Regions from separate parts of the Streptomyces sp. NPDC050145 genome, predicted to be linked through region 3. Evidence: riboswitches for the same ligand, from Rfam matches in the RefSeq annotation. Region 3 holds a riboswitch; each other region holds the start of a gene.

Region 1 (2,254 bases), on a different contig from region 3:
ACGCCTTCGGTGAAGCTGTCCCCCACCGCCGCATAGGACCGAATCGTGCCGCCGCTGAGTGATCTCGATTCGTTTGCCACGACCACACATCCTTCACCCTGACCTGTGACCTACGCGACCGTAGCCAGGGGTTGACGAGTGGTGAGATACAGCACTCGGCGCCCGGGGAATATCCGGGCGCCGAGTGTGGATCATGCGCGTGGGTCAGATGGAGACGCCGTGCGCGCGCAGGTACGCGACCGGGTCGACGTCCGAGCCGTAGTCCGGCGTGGTGCGGATCTCGAAGTGCAGGTGCGGGCCGGTCACGTTGCCGGTCGCGCCGGAGAGGCCGATCTGCGTGCCGGCGGAGACGGCCTGGCCGGCCGAGACACCGAGCTGGGACAGGTGGGCGTACTGCGAGTAGTGGCCGTCGGCGTGCTGGATGACGACCTGGTTGCCGTACGCGCCGCCGTCACCGGCGGAGACGACGGTGCCCGCGGCGACGGCCTTGATCGGGGTGCCGGTGGGCACGACGAAGTCGGTGCCGGTGTGGTAGCCGCTGGACCACATGCTGCCGTTCTGGTGGTACGGCGTGCCCTCGGGGGCGTCGACCGGCTTCACGTAGGCGGCGGTGGAGGTGCTCGCCTGCGTGGCCGTGGTCCTGGCCTTGGCGGCGGAGCCGAGGGTGAGCTTCTCGCCCGGCTTGATCAGGCCGGCGTCGGAGCCGATCACGGACTTGTTGTCCGCGTAGAGCTTCTTCCAGCCGCCCTCGACGTTCTCCGCCTTGGCGATCTTGGAGAGCGTGTCGCCGGCCTTGACCGTGTAGGTCTGGGCGGTGGCGGCCTGCGCACCGCCGGCGCCGATCAGCGGCAGCGCGAGCGCGGCACCGCCGACGGTGACGACGGCGGCGGCGCGGCCGAGGCGGTGGGACTTCGGACGGCGGTGCTTACCCTGTGCGGGCATGACGAGATTCCTCTCCGTCGCCTGCGAGGTGAGCTGTCGGGTTCGGACGGGAGATGTCCGGCCGCGCCCTCGCCATTCCTGACAGGGACACGACTTCACCCCGAGCCGCTGTGGGGAATTCCCGGGCGGCGTTCTTGCCTGTGGGTCCCCCGCTCCTGCCGTCACGGGTCGTAGTGAGGAATCCGGGCGGCGGCAGGACTAGGCGTTCCGACCGGAATGAGCGTGACCGTAGGGCAGCAAGAAACGAAGCGACAAGTTCCGAATTCCCTCTGACCTGCCTTTTCTTGATCGTTCATGCCTTTCCTGCGTCACCCTGCGTCTATCCCGCCCGCTTTACCGGCGCCTTACCGTAAGGAATTCCCGGGAAATCGGTCCGGAAGATCCACCACGGACCGTCACGGATATGACGCTGCTCACGCGCCGGGCGACAACGTCCGTAAATCTGCGGACAGTTAATGATGAATAGGCCAAAACGGACACATGGTTGCCCTCTGAATCCATGTCGTATCGTCGGGAGCGCGCCCGCCGGCGAGCAGCGCCGGTGACCCGACCGGGAGGAGCACCCGTGACGCAGCACGCCCCGTCCACCGAGCCCGAGCTGACCGGAGTGCGCAACTTCCGCGACGTGGGCGGCCTCCCCACCGTGGACGGCCGGCGCGTGCGCCCCGGCGTGCTCTTCCGCTCCGGGCACCTCGCCCACGCCACGGCCGAGGACGCGGCGTTCCTCTCCGGGCTCGGCCTGCACACGATCTTCGACTTCCGCAACGCGGCGGACCAGAAGCTGGAGGGCGCGGACGTCGCGCTGCCCGGTGTGCGCAATGTGAACCTGCCGCTGTCGGACCCGGCGGACGGCTCCGAGTTCTGGAAGATGGTCCGCGAGGGCGACATGGCCCAGCTGCGTTCGGTGCTCTCCGGGGGCCGCGCCGCGGACCGCATGATCAATTCGTACCGGTCGATCATCACCGACCGCACCGCCGAGCACAGCCGCGTACTGCGCTCCATCGCCGAGGACAGCGTGCCCGCGCTGATGCACTGCGCGGCGGGCAAGGACCGGGCCGGTCTGTCGATCGCCGTGACGCTGCTCGCGGTCGGCGTCGAGCGCGAGGCCATCGAGGCGGACTACCTGGAGTCGAACGCGAAGCACCGCCGCTACAAGGTGCACCGCAGCTCCACGTCCCCGGACGCCTACTCCGCCGAGGTCATGGAGCTGCTCAGCCCGCTGTTCGACGCGCGCGCCGAGTACCTGCGCGCGGCCTTCGAGACCATCGAGCAGACCTGGGGCGGCACGGAGCGCTACTTCGCGGAGGGGCTC
Region 2 (2,254 bases), on a different contig from region 3:
GCCCGCGGCCTTGTTCGTGAACGTGATCGCGAGGATCTGGCCGGGGTGCACGCCGCGCTGGGCGAGCAGGTACGCGATGCGGTGCGTGAGGACGCGGGTCTTGCCGGAGCCGGCGCCGGCGACGATGAGCAGGGGGGAGCCGCCGTGCACCACGGCCGCCCGCTGGTTCTCGTTCAGCCCGTCCAGGAGGGCCGCCGGGTCCAGGGCGGGGCGGGGCGCCCCGTCGCGGTAGTGCGTGTCCCGGTCCACGGGCGCGTCGAACTTCCCCCCGAACAGGTCGTCCGGGAGCGGCTCGGGGGCCCCGTGGTGCTCGGGGTCGTCCTCGGGCGGCGGCGGGGGCTCCTCCGCGGGGGACTGGAGGCCGGCCAGGAAGCTGTCGTCAAAGAGGCTGCTCATCGCTCTCCGAGTCTAGGCCGCCCCACCGACAGCCCGCCGTCACCTTCACCGAGACGCTCCTCGCATTCACGGAGACACCCCTCACGACACCCTTTGCGATGACCCGGTCACCCAGCGCGACAGCAAAGCCCGTTCGGGGCCCGCGGCGTAGAGATCATGAAAATGGTCACGAAAATGTATCGGGCATATCGAACATCAACCTTCACAGCAGCAACACGAGTTGGCTACGGTGCTGCGCGGGCAGCCCGTCCCCCCGCCCGCGAACAACGCGGCGAGCGGGCAGCCCCCGCCGAGTCCCGTACGCCGAGAGGCAGGGAACCGGGGACCCACCGACCTTGGGGTGAATCGGTCAACAGTCCGGCGGCGCCGGATGGTTGACCGTAGGGCAGCCTTCCGTACGACGTGCACCACCGCGCACCGAAGCGATGGGCACGGGCCCGAACCCGACAGCTAACTCGGTAGGCGGACCACGGAAGGAGTCGCCTGCTTTGGCGTCGCACCGCAAGCCGCGTACCCGCTCCCGGATGACCGGAGGCACCCGTACGACCTCCGCGGTCGGCATCACGACCGCGGCCCTCACCTCCGTCGCCCTGCTCTCGCAGACGGCCCAGGCCGCTCCGGCCCAGCCCGCGAAGCCGAGCCTCGAAGAGGTGCAGAAGAAGGTCGACACGCTCTACCGCCAGGCCGAGGTGGCCACGCAGAAGTACAACGCGGCGCAGGAGCGGACCACCGGCAAGAAGAAGCAGGTCGATCACCTCCTCGACGACATCGCGCAGCGCACCGAGAAGATGAACACGGCCCGCGAGGAGCTGGGCCGGTTCGCCGCCGCGCAGTACCGCACGGGCGGGGTGAGCGACACGGCGACGATGTTCCTCGCGGAGAACCCCGAGGACTACTTCGCCCAGGACCAGCTGATGAGCCGGCTGACGTCCCGCCAGAAGAAGGCGGTCGACGACTACCAGGTGCAGCAGCGCGAGACGGCGAAGAAGCGCACCGAGGCGCAGGAGAGCCTCAAGCAGCTGACCACGTCGCAGACCGAGCTGAAGACGTCCAAGCAGACCGTCCAGACCAAGCTCGCCGACGCGCGGAAGCTGCTGTCGGATCTGACAGCCGAGGAGAAGGCGCGGCTCGCCGCGATCGAGCGGCAGAAGCAGGAGGCGGCCCGCAAGAAGGCCGCCGAGCTGGCCGCGAAGCAGAAGGCCGAGGAAGAGGCCAAGCGGAAGGCCGCGGAGGAGGCGCAGCAGCAGGAGGACGCCTCCGGGTCCGGTTCCTCGACGGGCTCCGGCTCGGACACCGGTTCGGGTTCCTCGACCGGCGGCTCCGGCTCGACGGACACCTCGTACGCCACGAAGGCCGCGAAGGCCCTCGCCTTCGCCAAGGCCCAGGAGGGCAAGCCGTACGTGTGGGGCGCGACGGGCCCGGACTCGTACGACTGCTCGGGGCTGACCGGGGCGGCCTGGAAGGCGGCCGGGGTCTCGCTGCCGCGCACCACCTGGGACCAGGTGGAGTTCGGCACGACGGTCCCGCTGTCCGACATCCAGCCCGGTGACCTGGTCTTCTTCTACGACGACATCAGTCACGTCGGCATCTACAAGGGCGACGGGATCATGATCCACGCCCCGAAGCCGGGCGCGTACGTGCGCGAGGAGTCCATCTACTACGACGGCACGGCGTCGATCCACAGCGTGGTGCGCCCCGCCTGACGTCGCTCACGGTTACGTTCGGGCGGTGGACCGCGACCGCCCGGACGTGCCCGGGACCCCCGACCCCGCACCCGCCTCGCCCTGGGCGATGATCCCGCCGGCCGCCGGCGCGGCCGTCATGGCCACCGGCATCGTGTCGATCGGCCTGCACCTGC
Region 3 (2,254 bases):
GAAGCGGACGATGCTGCCGGGCGCCCGCGTGGTGCTCGACCAGCCGGCCCTGCCGGAGCCGGTCCAGGGGCAGCCCACCGACCTGGAGCTGCAGGCGCGGGAGATCGTGCGGATGCGCGAGCAGTTGGAGGAGATGCTCGCGCGGCACTCGTCCCGGTCCCGGGACCAGGTGCACGCGGACATCGAGCGGGACACGGTCCTCACGGCCGAACAGGCCCTGGAGCACGGCCTGGTGGACCAGGTCGTGCAGAGCCGCAAGTCGTCGGCGCAGGGCACGCCCGGACGGAGGTGACACGTCGATGTACCCACCCGAACTGCCGCCCCTGCCCTCGCTGACACGGGCCGAGTGCGAGCTCATCGACCGTTATCTGGAGGTGGTCGATCTGATCGCGCGGATCAATCCGGCGCGGGGCGACGACACCTACCGGGGGCTGCGCGCGGCGCAGGCGCTCGTGAGCCGGGCGACCGAACTGCGGGACGCGCTCGACCTGATGCACCGGAGGGGCGAGAGCCAGGTCCACGCGGCGACCCTCGCCCGCGCGCTGCGGGTCCTCGACGGCGAGAGGCGAACACAGAGGGTCACTTTGCCGCCCGAAACGGTCGGTTGAGGACCTCCGCGGTCATCGACGGCTCGATCCGGCCCGAAGCGTCTGCGGGGCGACCCAAACGAGCCAGAAGAGGTACCCCCGTTCGGCGTAGACGCCCGTACGCACTTAGGGGCCGAAGGAGTTGCGCCAGAACCGTAGGCGGACAGCGGAATCTTCGGTTCCGCCGCTGGTACGGGCATGGTCGACACCCTCGACCGAAGATCGAATGCCGCACTGTCCACCTGAACGGGCCAAGCGTGAGGAGCCTCACTTACCGCTGGTTCAACTCGGATTTCACGACACGAGTGCGTCAAGATCCCTTCCGACGACAAGCCCCCGCCACAGCGGCGGGGCGGTCCGTGCGGACGCCGAGTCCTGCCGCCGCACGGATGCCAGGTCGACAGAAGTGCATCGGCAGGAGTGGAGGACCCAGGTACGACGGGCCGCCGCCGCAGCTCAGCCGGAGTTGCGGGCGAGGGGCCCTTGGGGTGAAGCCGCGTTGTGCGGCCGGGCGTCTTCGCCAGTCCGAACCCGACAGGTCATCCTTCGCAGGCGGTTGACGAAGGGTTGCGCATGACTGCGCTCAATCGTGTTCCCTCGCTGCTCAGCCGGGCCGGAACGGCCTCGGCCCTGACCTTCGCGGTCGCCGGAGCGGGCCTGATGGTCCCCGGCGCGGCCGCCGAGGCCTCGGCGGCGACAGCCTCCACCAAGGCACTGCAGATCGCGGCTTCGAAGAAGGGAGCGCCCTACAGGTGGGGCGCCACCGGGCCGCACCGGTTCGACTGTTCCGGACTGACGCTCTACTCGTTCAAGCGCGCGGGCAAGAGCCTGCCCCGCACCGCCGCGCAGCAGTACAACAAGACCCGCCATGTCTCGGCCTCCACCCGCAAGCAGGGTGACCTGGTGTTCTTCCATTCGGGCCGCAGCGTCTACCACGTCGGCATCTACGCCGGGAAGGGACGCATCTGGCACTCCCCCAAGACCGGGGACGTCGTGCGGCTGCAGAAGATCTGGACGAAGAGCGTCTGGTACGGCCGGGTGCGCTGAGGCCCGCCGCACGGCCGCCCGGGGGGTCGTGAGGGGTTGAGAACCGCGCCGGCGGTTACCCATGCGTCATGGACGACGAGCGCAACGAGACGCCGCTGGAGCGGGCCGACCGCAACTTCGGTGAGCTGCTGCAGGAGCTGCGCGTCATGCAGACCGGGGTGCAGTTCCTGTTCGCCTTCCTGCTCACCCTCGCGTTCACGGCCCGCTTCCCGTCCCTGGACACCGTGCAGCGGGCCACGTACGTGACGACGCTGCTGCTCGCGGTCCTGGCGGCCGCCCTGCTGACCGCGCCGGCGGCCGTGCACCGCGTCCTGTTCCACCTCGGCGCGAAGCCGCAGATCGTGCGGGTGTCCTCGCGGCTCGCGGCCTGCGGCATGGCGGCGCTGGTGCTCGCCCTGAGCGCTTCGGTGCTCCTGGTGGTCGACGTGACGCTGAACCGCGCCGCGGGCATCGCGGCGGGCGTGGGCACCTTCGTCGTGTGCGCGGGCCTGTGGGCGGTCATGCCGTGGCTGCTGCGGCGAGCGCTCGTCAGGCGGCGAGCGGCTCCGCCGGCCTGACGAGAGCCCGGGGGCGGTCGAGGCCGCACCGGGGCCCGCCGGTTCGAGGATCAGTACACGGAC

Evidence for each region. A riboswitch is a leader RNA that binds a small molecule or an ion and turns the genes downstream of it on or off. The one in region 3 is predicted to bind cyclic di-AMP.
Region 1: it holds a riboswitch for cyclic di-AMP, as region 3 does, so the genes downstream of both, ACIBTU_RS18585 (LysM peptidoglycan-binding domain-containing M23 family metallopeptidase) here and ACIBTU_RS22925 (C40 family peptidase) in region 3, are expected to answer to the same signal.
Region 2: it holds a riboswitch for cyclic di-AMP, as region 3 does, so the genes downstream of both, ACIBTU_RS27330 (NlpC/P60 family protein) here and ACIBTU_RS22925 (C40 family peptidase) in region 3, are expected to answer to the same signal.

The regions. Positions count from the first base shown of each region.
Region 1 is NZ_JBITJS010000008.1:326,889-329,142, forward strand. Features, by position in the region: gene ACIBTU_RS18580 (SGNH/GDSL hydrolase family protein) at 1-80, opposite strand, end outside; gene ACIBTU_RS18585 (LysM peptidoglycan-binding domain-containing M23 family metallopeptidase) at 205-942, opposite strand; cyclic di-AMP (ydaO/yuaA leader) riboswitch at 948-1,128, opposite strand; gene ACIBTU_RS18590 (tyrosine-protein phosphatase) at 1,508-2,254, shown strand, end outside.
Region 2 is NZ_JBITJS010000014.1:149,844-152,097, forward strand. Features, by position in the region: gene pcrA (DNA helicase PcrA) at 1-396, opposite strand, end outside; cyclic di-AMP (ydaO/yuaA leader) riboswitch at 674-877, shown strand; gene ACIBTU_RS27330 (NlpC/P60 family protein) at 885-2,099, shown strand; gene ACIBTU_RS27335 (tellurite resistance/C4-dicarboxylate transporter family protein) at 2,188-2,254, shown strand, end outside.
Region 3 is NZ_JBITJS010000011.1:119,549-121,802, reverse strand. Features, by position in the region: gene ACIBTU_RS22935 (ATP-dependent Clp protease proteolytic subunit) at 1-292, shown strand, start outside; gene ACIBTU_RS22930 (hypothetical protein) at 300-608, shown strand; cyclic di-AMP (ydaO/yuaA leader) riboswitch at 1,031-1,157, shown strand; gene ACIBTU_RS22925 (C40 family peptidase) at 1,161-1,634, shown strand; gene ACIBTU_RS22920 (DUF6328 family protein) at 1,703-2,191, shown strand; gene ACIBTU_RS22915 (ATP-binding protein) at 2,242-2,254, opposite strand, start outside.